Regions from separate parts of the Luteibacter sp. CQ10 genome, predicted to be linked through region 3. Evidence: riboswitches for the same ligand, from Rfam matches in the RefSeq annotation. Region 3 holds a riboswitch; each other region holds the start of a gene.

Region 1 (4,170 bases), on a different contig from region 3:
CCACCGAAGACTCCGACCGCGCCATCGTCGAGGCGGTGAAGGCCGTGGCCGAGCGACGCGGCGTGCCGCGCGCGCAGGTCGCGCTGGCGTGGGTGGCGCAACGTCGTGGTGTTACCGCGCCGATCGTGGGGGCGTCGAAGCCGCAGCACCTGGACGATGCGGTGGCGGCGATCGAGTTGAAGCTGTCCGAGGAGGAGATCGCGACGCTGGAAGGCGCTTACGCGCCGCATCCGGTCGAGGGATTCCAGTAGGCCTCGCTCCGAAGGTTCGCCGATGCGATCGGCCCCCACCCCTTTGGTAGCAAGGCGGCGACCGAAGGAGTGGGAGCCGATCGCATCGGCGAATCCTACGGAGCGCGGCCGCCACGATGCATCGCCCCTTCGATGGCATCAGCCGTATTCCGCGCCCCGTCCTCGACGCGCAGACGGTCGGCTGCACGCATCGCCCGATCGCGAGTCAATGCTTCGCCAAGAAGGCCGCGAAGCAGGACCGCGGCCCGATCCGCCCGATACCGCCACGCGGGCAACACCGCTCCCACACCCAGGCGCGCGATGCGTGCCGCGTTATCCGGCTGGTCGAATCCGTGGGGCACCACGAGCGAAGGGCGCCCCGCGCGCAATGCCTCATGCGTCGTACCGATGCCGCCGTGATGCACGATCGCGGCGGCGCGCTCGAACAGGGCGCCATGGGACGCGTAGTCCACGGCGAACACGCTCTCATGCCATGCACCCAGGCGCTCGCGCAACACCGGTGACCCCGTGAGCAACACCGCACGCCGGTCGAGCATGCGCGCCGCCTCCATGCTCTCGCGCAGGAAGGCCTCACCCGCATGCACCGCCGCCGAGCCCAGGGTGAACACCACCGGCGGCGAGCCCGCGTCGAGAAACGCACGTAGCTCCGCGTCGAGCAGGCCGTCGGCCGGTGAGTACCGACACCAGCCCGTCAGCGTCGTGCGCGCCGGGGCATCGGCAGGCAGGGCGCCGAGCAACGGCGAATACATCGCCAGCACGCCATCGCGCGCGTGCTGCCCGCGATGGAACGGATCGCCCCCGACCGACACGGGTGCCAGGCCCAGCGAACGCCGGAAGGCCCGTACCGGCGCCGTCCAGGTTGACGTCACCGCCTCCGCCGCGCGCCGCAACCACGCGCCACGTCGGGGTGAACCGCGCAGGTAGCGATCGAACCAGGCCACGCCCGTCGCGGGCGGATCGTCGGCGGACAGGAAGACCGATGGCGACAGCACGGCCGACAACCACGTCCCGCGCGAGGTCTCGCCGAGGATCTGCCCCGCGAAGGCGAGCGTCGTGGTGACGATGGCATCGGCGTCCCTGCACACCGGCGCCAGGGCCGCGTAACTCGCCGCCACGTCGGCCGCGGCCAGGTCGCGCACCACGAAACGCGGCCCGCGCAGCGGATGGAAGGCCTTTGCCGCGAAGGCGGCCTTGTCGTCGGGTTCGGCGATGCCACTCGCCATCACGAACCCCAGGCCGGCCTCGGCCACCGCGGCACGGTGCATGGCATGCGCGCCCACCGTCACGCGGTGGCCGCGCGCGGCCAGCTCGCGGCCCACGGCGAGAAAGGGAAACAGATCGCCCTGCGATCCGACCGTGGCGAACACGATGTGCCGTGGCTTCATCCGCCCATGGTGACGCATTTGACTTCGGCCGTCCGGACGGCTAATTTTCGCGGCGCCAGCGGTCTTTATCTTTGTATTCGAATACGAAGATAAAGCTAAGAGGGAAGCCGGTGCGAGTCCGGCGCTGCCCCGCAGCGGTATGTGGAGACGACGCCGTCACGGCACTGGGGCCCCGGCCCTGGGAAGCGACGGACGAGGCGGCATCAGCGATGCCACATCCACGAGCCCGAAGACCTGCCGCAGGCCGGGGAGATGCGTCTCCCCGTCCGACCTGGGTCCGCCCTTCCCCAAGGGCGGCACCGGTTCGCCCGCGGGGGCGAAGGTCGACGGCCCATCCCACGACGCCCCGGCGCCGCGTGGCGAGCCGCCCTTCCCTCCTCTTTGCCATGAAGAGGAATGCATAGCCATGCCACACGTGACCTACCCCGGATTTCCCCGCATCGGCCGACGCCGCGAATTGAAGCGCGCGCTGGAAAGCCACTGGAAAGGAGACACCACCGCCGCCGACCTGCTCGAGGTCGCCTCGCGACTGCGCCATCGCCACTGGAAGCTCGCCCGCGACGCGGGCGCCGACAGCGTGCCGGTCAACGATTTCTCGCTGTACGACCACGTGCTCGACGCCGCCGTGGCGGTCGACGCCATCCCGGCACGCTACCGGGCGCTGCACGAGCGGGACCCCCTGGCCGGCTACTTCGCCATGGCCCGCGGCCGCCAGGACGGCGAGGTGGATCTGCACGCGCTGGAAATGACCAAGTGGTTCGACACGAACTACCACTACATCGTGCCGGAACTCGTCTCGGGACAGACCTTCGCGGCCCGCCCGCGAAAAGCCGTGGCCGAATACGTCGAAGCCACCACGGCGGGGCACGTCGCGCGCCCCGTGCTGCTGGGACCGGTCAGCTTCCTGCGCCTGTCGAAGACGACCGACGGCAGCGATCCGCTCGACCTGCTCGACGCCCTCCTGCCCGCGTGGCTCGGCGTGCTCGACGCGCTGGCCGATGCCGGCGCCGACTGGGTGCAGGTGGACGAACCGGTGCTCGTGCTCGATCTCGACGACGCCACCCGCGACGCGCTGCGCCGCGCTTACGACGCCATCGCCGCGCACGGCCGCACGCGCATCCTGCTCGCCTCGTATTTCGGCGCCCTGGGAGCGAACCTCGCGCTCGCCGCGTCGCTTCCCGTCGCGGGCCTGCACGTCGACCTCGCCCGCGCGCCGGAACAGCTCGATGCCGTGCTCGACGCGCTTCCGCCGGGACGGGTGCTCTCGGCGGGCATCCTCGACGGCCGCAACGTGTGGCTGAGCGATCCGGCCGTCATCCTTCCCCGTATCGAAACGCTGCGCTCGCGCCTTTCCCGTGATCGCCTCTGGCTATCCACCTCGTGCTCGCTGCTGCACGTGCCGATCGACGCCTCGGAAGAAACCCGGCTACCCGGCGAACGGGGCCGTTGGCTGTCCTTCGCGCGCCAGAAGATCGGCGAGCTGCGCCGCTACGCCGATGCTGTCAACGGCGATGACGCGGCCAGCCAGGAACTCGCACGGCAGCACGCCGTGGTCGCCGAGCGGCTGGCGTCACCGGTCGTGGTCCGCCCCGACGTGCGCGCCCGCGTTCGCGGCCTCACGCCCCAGTTCGGCCGGCGCCGTTCCGCCTTCACCTTTCGCGCCGCCGTGCAGCGCGAGCGTTTCGGCCTGCCCGACCTGCCCACCACCACGATCGGGTCGTTCCCGCAAACGCTCGAACTGCGCAACGCCCGCGCCGCGCATCGCGCGGGCAAGCTCGATGACGGGGCCTACGCGACGATCCTGCGCGACGAGATCCGCCGCGCCGTGCGCTTCCAGGAAGAAGTCGGCCTCGACGTACTGGTGCATGGCGAGCCCGAGCGCAACGACATGGTGGAGTACTTCGGCGAACAGCTCGACGGCTACGCCTTCACCGCCTTCGGCTGGGTGCAGAGCTACGGCTCGCGCTGCGTGAAGCCGCCCATCATCTACGGCGACGTGGCCCGCCCCGCGCCGATGACGGTAGCCTGGTCGGCCTTCGCGCAATCGCTCACCGACAAGCCGATGAAGGGCATGCTCACCGGCCCGGTGACGATGCTGCAATGGTCGTTCGTGCGCGACGACCTCCCGCGCGCCGAGGTCTGCCGGCAGATCGCCCTCGCCCTGCGCGACGAAGTTCACGACCTGGAGAAGGCCGGCATCGGCATCGTGCAGATCGACGAACCGGCCCTGCGCGAAGGCCTGCCGCTACGCCGGGCCGACTGGGCCGCCTATCTCGACTGGGCCGTGGAGGCGTTCCGCATCACCGCCGGCGGGGTCAGCGACGCCACCCAGGTGCACACCCACATGTGCTACTCGGAGTTCAACGACATCATCGAGGCCGTGGCCGCGATGGACGCCGACGTGATCTCCATCGAGACCAGCCGTTCGCGCATGGAATTGCTCGACGCGTTTACGCGGTTCCGGTACCCCAACGGCATCGGGCCGGGCGTTTACGACATCCACTCGCCCCGGGTGCCGGCCCAGGCCGAGATGG
Region 2 (4,170 bases), on a different contig from region 3:
TGAACAGGTTCAGCGACTGGCTCTGGTCGATGTACGCGCCGCGGGCGGCAGCGAGGTCGATCAATGCCTTCTGCGGCAGTTCCCACACGGTGCGGTACACCGCGCGCAGCTGGGCCGGGATGGCGGCCACGCCCTGCACCGAACCTTCGGCCAGCTTGATCTGGTCTCGGATGTCGGCGGTCCACAGGCCCAGCGTCTTCAGTTCTTCGACGAGGTAGCGGTTGACCACGAGGAAGTCGCCCGAGAGCGTCTCGCGCTTGAACAGGTTGGATACCTGCGGCTCGATGCACTCGTAGCAGCCGGCGATCGAGGCGATGGTCGCGGTGGGCGCGATGGCGATGAGCAGCGAGTTGCGCAGGCCGTGCTGCTGGATCTTCGCGCGCAGCTCGGCCCAGCGGTCGTCCTTGCCGTTGGGCGTGGCGGCCGGCCAGTAGTCGAACTGGAGCTCGCCGTTGGCGGCGCGGCTCTCGTCGAAGCCCGGATGGGCGCCGTCGCGCTCGGCGATCTCGTTGGACATCGACAGCGCGTGGAAGTAGATCTCCTCCGAGATGCGCGTGGACAGCGCGCGCGCCTCGTCGGAATCGAACGGCAGCCGCAGCTTGAAGAACACGTCCTGCAGGCCCATCACGCCCAGGCCGACGGGACGCCATTTCTCGTTGGCCGTCTTCGCCGTGGCGATCGGGTAGAAGTTGAGGTCGATCACGCGGTTGAGCTGGCGCACGGCGGTGCGCACGGTGGAGGCGAGCTTGTCGAAATCGAACGCGCCGTCGACCACGTGGCGCGAGAGGTTCACCGAGCCGAGGTTGCAGACGGCCGTTTCGCCCTCGTTGGTGACCTCGAGGATCTCGGTGCACAGGTTCGACAGGTGGATGACGTTTTCCGGACGCGCGGTCTGGTTGCTCGTGGCGTTGGAGCGATCCTTGAAGGTCATCCAGCCGTTGCCGGTCTGCGCAAGCGAACGCAGCATGCGGGCGTAGAGTTCGCGCGCCTTGATCGTCTTCACCGCCAGGCCCTCGGCCTCGGCCTTCTCGTAGGCGGCGTCGAAGGTGGCGCCCCAGGTATCGACGAAGTGCGGCACGATCTTCGGGTCGAACAGCGACCAGTCGCCGTCGCTCTCCACGCGGCGCATGAAGATGTCGGGCACCCAGTTGGCGAGGTTGAGGTTGTGCGTGCGGCGGGCGTCGTCGCCGGTGTTCTCGCGCAGTTCGAGGAATTCCTCGATGTCGGCATGCCAGCTTTCCAGGTACACGCAGGCCGCGCCCTTGCGTTTGCCGCCCTGGTTCACGGCGGCGACCGAGGCGTCGAGCGTCTTCAGCCACGGCACGAGCCCGTTGGAGTGGCCGTTGGTGCCGCGGATCAGCGAGCCGCGCGAACGGATGCGCGAATAGGCCAGGCCGATGCCGCCGGCGAACTTCGACAGCTGGGCCACGTCGCCGTACTTGGCGTAGATCGAGGCCAGGTCGTCCTGCGGCGAATCGAGCAGGAAGCACGAGGACAGCTGCTCGTGCGCGGTACCGGCGTTGAACAGCGTCGGCGAGCTGGCGAGGTATTCCAGCGAGGAGAGCATGCGGTACAGCTCGAGCGTCTCGGTCACGTCGTTGCCGCCGAGCGCGCAGGCGATGCGCATGAAGAAATACTGCGGCGTCTCGATGACGAAGCGCTTGGTCGGGTGGCGCAGCAGGTAGCGGTCATACACCGTGCGCAGGCCGAAGTATTCGAAGCGGCGCGAGGCGGCGGTGTCGATGGCGTCGTTGAGCTTGCGCGCGTTGACCTGCACGAAGTCGCGCAGGCGGGTGTTGAGGATGCCCAGTTCGGCGCCGGTGGCGATCGACTGCGAGAACGACTGGATCTCCTGCCCGGCCACTTCCTTGTCGATGAAGGCCGATAGCAGGCGCGCGGCGAGCTGGCCGTATTCCGGTTCCTCGGCGGTGAGCGCGGCGGACGTGCGGATCGAGAGCTGGTCGAGCTCCTGCGTGGTGGCGCCGTCGTAGAGGCCGCCGATCGTCTTCAGCGCCACGCGCATCGGATCGACCGAGTACAGGCCGTCGGCGCTGCGGGTCACCGCGCGCACGATCTTGTTCACGTCGACGGTTTCCTGGCCGCCGTTGCGCTTGGTCACGCGCATCTGGCCGGGGTTGTGCGGCGGGGTGAGGGCGAACGCGGGCGGGGCGTCGTTGCGGTAGCCGGCGGCGGGGGCCTTCTCGCTGCCGGGAGCGGTGGTGGGGTGGGAGGCCGTGTCGGCCGTCTCGGTGCGCTCGCGCGCGGCGGAATCCATCGTGGTCATTCTGGCGTACCCCATGAAACTGGTTCGACGCAGTGGAGACACGCGGAAACGGCCGGGACGGAGCCCGCGAAGGCTCCGGTCACGACGTGCCTCCCCGCGGAAGCCGCCACCACCCTCATCGACGCCGGTCGTGGCGTCGACTGCTGGCAGGTCTTCGGACTCGTGGACGGGGGCTTTCGCCGGGCCTACCCGGGGCTTCCCGGTCTTCGTTCAAGACCAGTGCCTCGTTCCGGGGTCGTTTCCACTTACCGCTGCGGGGCAGTTCCGGATTCGCACCGGATTCCCTATTAGTTCCGACGGGCAGTCGCGCCTCCTCGGACACCAGCGGGACACACGATATAGGCGAGGCAGGGGGAGGTCAACACAAGATGTAGGGTAAATGACCTATGTGCTTGCTTTGCCGGGCAAAGGCGGTCGCGGAGCCGGCGTCGCGGCGACGGGATGGGCCGGGACCGCCATCGCCGGCAAAGCCGGCTCCCGAAAGGCTCCGTTACATGCCCACCCACTTCTTGCCCTGCTTGAGCACCGCATCGCACACCTTGCGCGTCACCTGGGCCTTGAGATCGCCCCCGGCACCGCCCTGGGCGCCGGCCAGGTCGAGGGTCTTGCCGTCGCCGCTGCGGAGCAGGCCCTTGGCCCCGTCGAGGTAGCCCTTGTCCTGGGTGGGTTGCACGGCGGGGGTGGTGGTCTTCTTGCCCAGCTTGCTCATCAGGCCGCTGGAGGCGTCATTGCTGGCCGCCGTCGTGTCACCCGAGCCCAGCTTGCCGAGCAGCTGGTCCTTCACGCCCGCGGCGTCGCTGTGGCCGCCCAGGTAGTTATTGCTGATGCAGTACTGGATGACACCGGCGGCGTTGCCCATGCTGCCGGAGGTCAGCGAGCCCCCGGACCCGCCCATGAGGCCGCCGAGCTTGTCGAGCTGGCCGGCCGCGGCGCTGCCGCTGGCCAGGGTGAAGGTGAGCGCGAGGCCGGCGAGGACGGTCTTCATGACGTGACTCCCTATGGGCATTCGAGTGCGTCATTGATACCCCTCCTGCCGTTAGCCCGGCGTCGTCATGGCCATCGACAAAGGCCGTGCCGGAGTGCCGACAACGTGCATGGAGCTTTTACGGTGGAGGGCTGAACGCGACATCGATCCCGCGACGGTTCAGGCGGACGTCGGTCGAGGTGTAAACCATGTCCTGGCACACCTGTCAGCCATGTGTCCGGTCCGATCGATGACAAAACGTCAGCGGAGTAACCACCGCACGTCGCTTCAGTCACGGATCGGCACGGCCTAACCTGTGCTCCGTCACCCCACGGAGAAACCCCATGTACGCCATCACCGGTATCACCGGCCAGGTCGGCGCCTCGCTCGCCGAGGCCCTCACCCAGGCCGGCCGGCCTTTCCGCGCCGTCGTCCGTCAGGCCGCCAAGGGCCGCGCCTTCGCCGACTTCGCCGTGGCCGACCTCGACGACACCGCCGCGCTCACCCAGGCCTTCGACGGCGCCGAAGCGGTGTTCGTGCTGCTGCCGCCCACGTTCGATCCGTCGCCCGGCTACACCGAGTCGCGCCGTACCATCGCCTCGATACGCGAGGCCCTGCTCACGGCGAAGCCCGCCCGGGTGGTGGCGCTGTCCACCATCGGCGCCGACGCCGTCGAGGACAACCTGCTCTCGCAACTCGCGCACATGGAGCGCGAGCTCGCCACGTTGCCCATGCCGGTGACCTTCCTGCGCGCCGCGTGGTTCATCGAAAACGCGCAGTGGGACATCCCCATGGCGCGCGACGAAGGCGTCATCGACAGCTACCTGCAACCGCTCGACCGGCGCATCGCGATGGTGGCGACGAAGGACATCGGCCGCCTCGCCGCGACGCTGCTCGACGAGCCGGGACAGGGGGTTCGCGT
Region 3 (4,170 bases):
ACGTCGCGCGCGGCGGCGTCCGTGTTGCGGGCCATGTTGAAGCGCACACGCACGAATCCGCTGGAGTCGTTGCTGCTGGAGTACATCTCGTCCACCCCGGGGATGCGGCCGAGGTGGCGCTCCAGGGGGGCGATGACGGTCGATGCCATCGTCTGCGCGTTGGCGCCCGGCAACTGGGCGAACACCGCCACGGCCGGCACGTCGATGGACGGCAGCGCCGCGACGCCGAGCAACTGGTAGGCCAGCGTACCGGCCAGCAGGAGGCCCGCCGCCAGCAGCGACGTGCCGATCGGCCGGCGGATGAATGGTGCGAAGAAGTTCACGTGACTCCCTGTGATCGCGAGGAAACCCTCCCCGCGCCCGCGAACTTTATCCGCCAAGGCACCATGCCGTCGCGTGTGCCTATGGTCAGGCCCCTGCCGGAAGGCAGGGGCCTGGCGTTTCGGTCCCTGCTTACTCACCGCTTCGGCTCACACCCCTTCGGTAGTGAGCCCGCTACCGAAGGGGTGGGAGCCGATCGCATCGGCGAACGGTTCAGCGCGAGGGCGAGAAGCGCACGGTGAGGTAATACGTGCGACCGAGCTGGTTGTAGTACGCGGCGGTCTCGTAACGCTTGTCGCCCACGTTCGCCACGCGCCCCTGCACGCTCCAGTCGCGGTCCACGTGCCAGGTGGCGCGCAGGTCCGCGGTGGCGTAACCGCCCAGGCGTTCGGTATTGGCGGCATCGTCGTAGCTGTATCCGGCCGCGTAGACCGAACCGCCGACCGTGAACGAACCGACGTCCTTGTCCACGTCCACGCGGGCGGTGCGCTCGGGGCGCCGGGCCAGCAGGTTGTCGTGCTCGACGCCGCCGTCGCGGTTCTTCGGTTGCTGGAAGGTGGCGTAGCCGCGCAGGTGCCAGCCGTCGACGTCGGCACCGACCTGGCCCTCGAGCCCGCGGATGCGTGCTTCGCTCACGTTGACCGGAATGAAGTGCGCATCGGAGCCGATCAGGTCGTCCACCTTGGTCTGGTAGGCGTTGACGGCCCAGTTCCACACGCCTCGGTGGGCCGACAACCCGATCTCGGCCGTGCGCGAGGTCTCCGGCTTGAGGTCGACCGGCGCGCCGTAGGGATAGAACTCGTCGTTGAACGTGGGCGCGTGGAACGCGCTGCCGTACGACGCGGTGACCTTCATGCCCTCGCCGAAGGAGAAACCGTAGGCGGCCGAGCCGGTGTCGTGGTTGCCGAACTGCTCGTTATGGTCGTGGCGGGCCACCAGCTGGATCTCGTGCGGGCCGAACACACCCTGGTAGAGCGCGAAAACGCCGGTGTTGTTGCGCTTGTCCTTGAGGTAATCGGTATCGCTGCGCAGCTTCTCCTGCTGGAAATCCACGCCGGCGCTCAGGGTCTGGCCCGTGGCGAGGGTGAAATCGTTCTGCCAGGAGGCCTGGTTGCGCTTCGAATACAGGTAGCCGACGCGGTACTTGTCCGGGTCCACCACGACAGGCGCGAAGGTGACGGGGTCGAGCACCGCCTTGCCGATCCCGTTGAGGTAGTTGTCGGCGCGATCCTGGTTCTGGCCCAGGCTTACCGACATGCGCCAGGCGGCCGCCACGTCGAAGGCCAGCTTCGCGCCGGCCACCTGCTGCGACCGGCGGGTGAGGTTCTGGAAGTCGCCGTCGTACTCGATGTCGCCCTTGCTGCGCAGCCAGCTGCCGGTCAGCTCGGTACCGTCGTCCCAGCGGTAGCCGCCCGAGAGGGCGCCGTTGTAGGTGCGCGAGGCGTCGTGGTCGGGCTCGTTGGTGAAACAGCCCTTGAAGACGTCCCCCGCGCCGACGCGACAGGCATTGATGCCGGCGGTGTACTGGCCGCCCAGGCTGGCGTTGTACCAGCCGTGCCGCGTGCCGCCGGAGACGCCGACCTGGCCCGCCGTGTAGCCGTGGCTGCCGCCGGATACCGACACGGTCGGGGTCGGCGCCTGCCCGGCCTCGCCGTGGCGGGTGAAGATCTGGATCACGCCGCCGATGGCATCCGAACCGTAGAGGCTCGAGCGGGGGCCACGCACCACCTCGATGTGGTCGATCTGCTCGACCGGCAACTGCTCGTACGCGGGCAGGCCGGCGCCCACCGTGCCCACCCGCACGCCGTCGAGCAGCACCAGGGTGTGCGCGCTGTTGGTGCCGCGCATGAACAGCGAGGTCTGCTGGCCGATGCCGCCGGTGTTGGACACCACCACGCCGGGCAAGCCGGTGAGGATATCCTGCACGCTCACCGGCTGCATGCGCTCGATGTCGTCGCGGGAGATCACGGTGACCGAGGCGATTACCTCGTCGGCCGGCGTGGGCGCGCGGTTGGCGGTCACCACCACCGGGTCGAGCCGGTCGGCCTCGTCCGCGTGGGCGACGATGGAAATCGACGACAGCAGGGCCGCCGCGAGCAGGGTCTTCTTCATGGAACGGGTTCCTCGATCACGATGCGATGGACGTCGTGGCGGAGGAAGGCGAACGGCACACGCGGACGAAGCCGCCGGGCTGTCCGGATCCGCCCGCCGCGAATCGTCCGTAACAGGAAACGCTCCCCTGAGACCTTTCTCAGAAGAGACGTCCACTCGGGCCGGTCTCCGGACTCGCGCGTCGCCACCGCTCGTGGCTCGTGACCGGCGCCTTCCCGCCCGCGAGGGCAGTGGCCGATGGCCGGTCCGAGGAGGGCCTTCCCTCCCTGCGCTTACCGTTGCGGGGGCAGTGCCGGCCTTGCCGCCCAAGCGGCGCACCGGCTTCCCGTTTCATCCCGCCGGCCGAACGCCGGTCGGGACACCCGAACGGGCGCCACTTTAGTCCCCGACGGGGTCCAAGTCACGAATTTCTAACGAGAGCTTGACATTCGCAAACATTTGCGAGTAAACGGGACGGGATGCTGTCGAACGCAAGATGTTGCGTTGACAGGGGGCGCTCGAGCCGGAGAGATACCGGGCGGGTGTGACGGCGTCGATTGAAACGTTGGGCCCGGCCATGCCGTGGAAGGGCTCGTTTGCGGTTCACTTCGGGGAGGTCACATCATGCTTCGCATCCATTCCGGCGGCCGCGTGCCGCGCCGTTCCACTCTCTGTGTCGCCCTGGCGCTCTGTTTCGCCAGCGGCTCCGTCTTCGCGCAGTCCAATGCCTCGGGCGTGGTCTTCGGTCGCGTCGCGCAGCCGGAGGGCGCCACGGTGCACCTGGAAAATCTCGATACCGGTCTCGCCCGCGACACCGGCGTCGACGCCGAAGGCCGCTACCGCGTGCCCTCGCTGCCGATCGGCCGTTACAAGGTCACGCTCGAACGCGGCGGCCAGACGGTGGAAACTCGCGATAACGTGCAGGTGAACATCGGCGGCGGCGTCGACGTTTCCTTCGCCGGCGCGAGCGCCGCGACCACCGCCTCGGCGCAGACCCTCGAAGGCGTGCAGGTCACCGGCAACGCCCTGCCGGCGATCGACGTCTCGTCGGTCGACTCGCGCACCGTGCTCACCTCGCAGCAATTGCAGAAAATCCCGCTGGCGCGTGACGTCACCGCGGCCGCGCTTCTCGCGCCCGGCGTGGTATCGGGCGATTCCCGCTACGGCAACGTGGCCTCGTTCGGTGGCTCGTCGGCGTCGGAAAACCAGTACTACATCAACGGCTACGCGGTGACCAACGCGCTCACCGGCCTGGGCTTCACCAGCCTGCCGTTCGACGCCATCGACCAGCAGCAGATCTACACCGGCGGCTACGGTGCCGAATACGGCCGCTCCACCGGTGGCGTGATCAACATCGTGACCAAGCGCGGCGGCAACGAGTGGAAGGCCGGCTTCGGGTTGTACGTCACGCCCAAGGGCCTGCGCCAGAATCCGAAGAACATCTATCGCACCAACGGCGAGCTGTACCAGTACCGCGAGGAGAACAAGAGCGGCGACACGCAGTACACCGGCTACATCAGCGGTCCGCTGATCAAGGACAAGCTGTTCCTGTTCGCCGCGGGCGACTTCACCCGTTCCAACCTCACCAGCACCTCGAACAGCGTCACGGCGCAGCGCACCAACCAGGAAGCCAAGGCCACCAAGTGGATGGCCAAGATCGACTGGAACATCACCGATAACCACCTGCTCGAAGTGACCGGCCTCGGCGACAAGTCGAACATCGAGCGCAGCGTGTATGCGTACGACTACGCCACCGGC

Evidence for each region. Region 3 has a riboswitch for cobalamin ahead of JNG39_RS12345 (TonB-dependent receptor). Riboswitches for the same ligand answer to the same signal wherever they lie in the genome.
Region 1: it holds a riboswitch for cobalamin, as region 3 does, so the genes downstream of both, metE (5-methyltetrahydropteroyltriglutamate--homocysteine S-methyltransferase) here and JNG39_RS12345 (TonB-dependent receptor) in region 3, are expected to answer to the same signal.
Region 2: it holds a riboswitch for cobalamin, as region 3 does, so the genes downstream of both, JNG39_RS18355 (ribonucleoside-diphosphate reductase subunit alpha) here and JNG39_RS12345 (TonB-dependent receptor) in region 3, are expected to answer to the same signal.

Annotation. Positions count from the first base shown of each region.
Region 1 covers NZ_JAEUYM010000004.1:353,966-358,135, forward strand. Annotated here, with positions in the region: gene JNG39_RS17450 (aldo/keto reductase) at 1-251, shown strand, start outside; gene JNG39_RS17455 (glycosyltransferase) at 347-1,636, opposite strand; cobalamin riboswitch at 1,679-1,893, shown strand; gene metE (5-methyltetrahydropteroyltriglutamate--homocysteine S-methyltransferase) at 2,043-4,170, shown strand, end outside.
Region 2 covers NZ_JAEUYM010000005.1:188,233-192,402, reverse strand. Annotated here, with positions in the region: gene JNG39_RS18355 (ribonucleoside-diphosphate reductase subunit alpha) at 1-2,284, opposite strand, end outside; cobalamin riboswitch at 2,412-2,625, opposite strand; gene JNG39_RS18350 (DUF2501 domain-containing protein) at 2,775-3,269, opposite strand; gene JNG39_RS18345 (NAD(P)H-binding protein) at 3,593-4,170, shown strand, end outside.
Region 3 covers NZ_JAEUYM010000002.1:784,928-789,097, forward strand. Annotated here, with positions in the region: gene JNG39_RS12340 (efflux RND transporter permease subunit) at 1-323, opposite strand, end outside; gene JNG39_RS12345 (TonB-dependent receptor) at 535-2,433, opposite strand; cobalamin riboswitch at 2,575-2,814, opposite strand; gene JNG39_RS12350 (carboxypeptidase regulatory-like domain-containing protein) at 3,037-4,170, shown strand, end outside.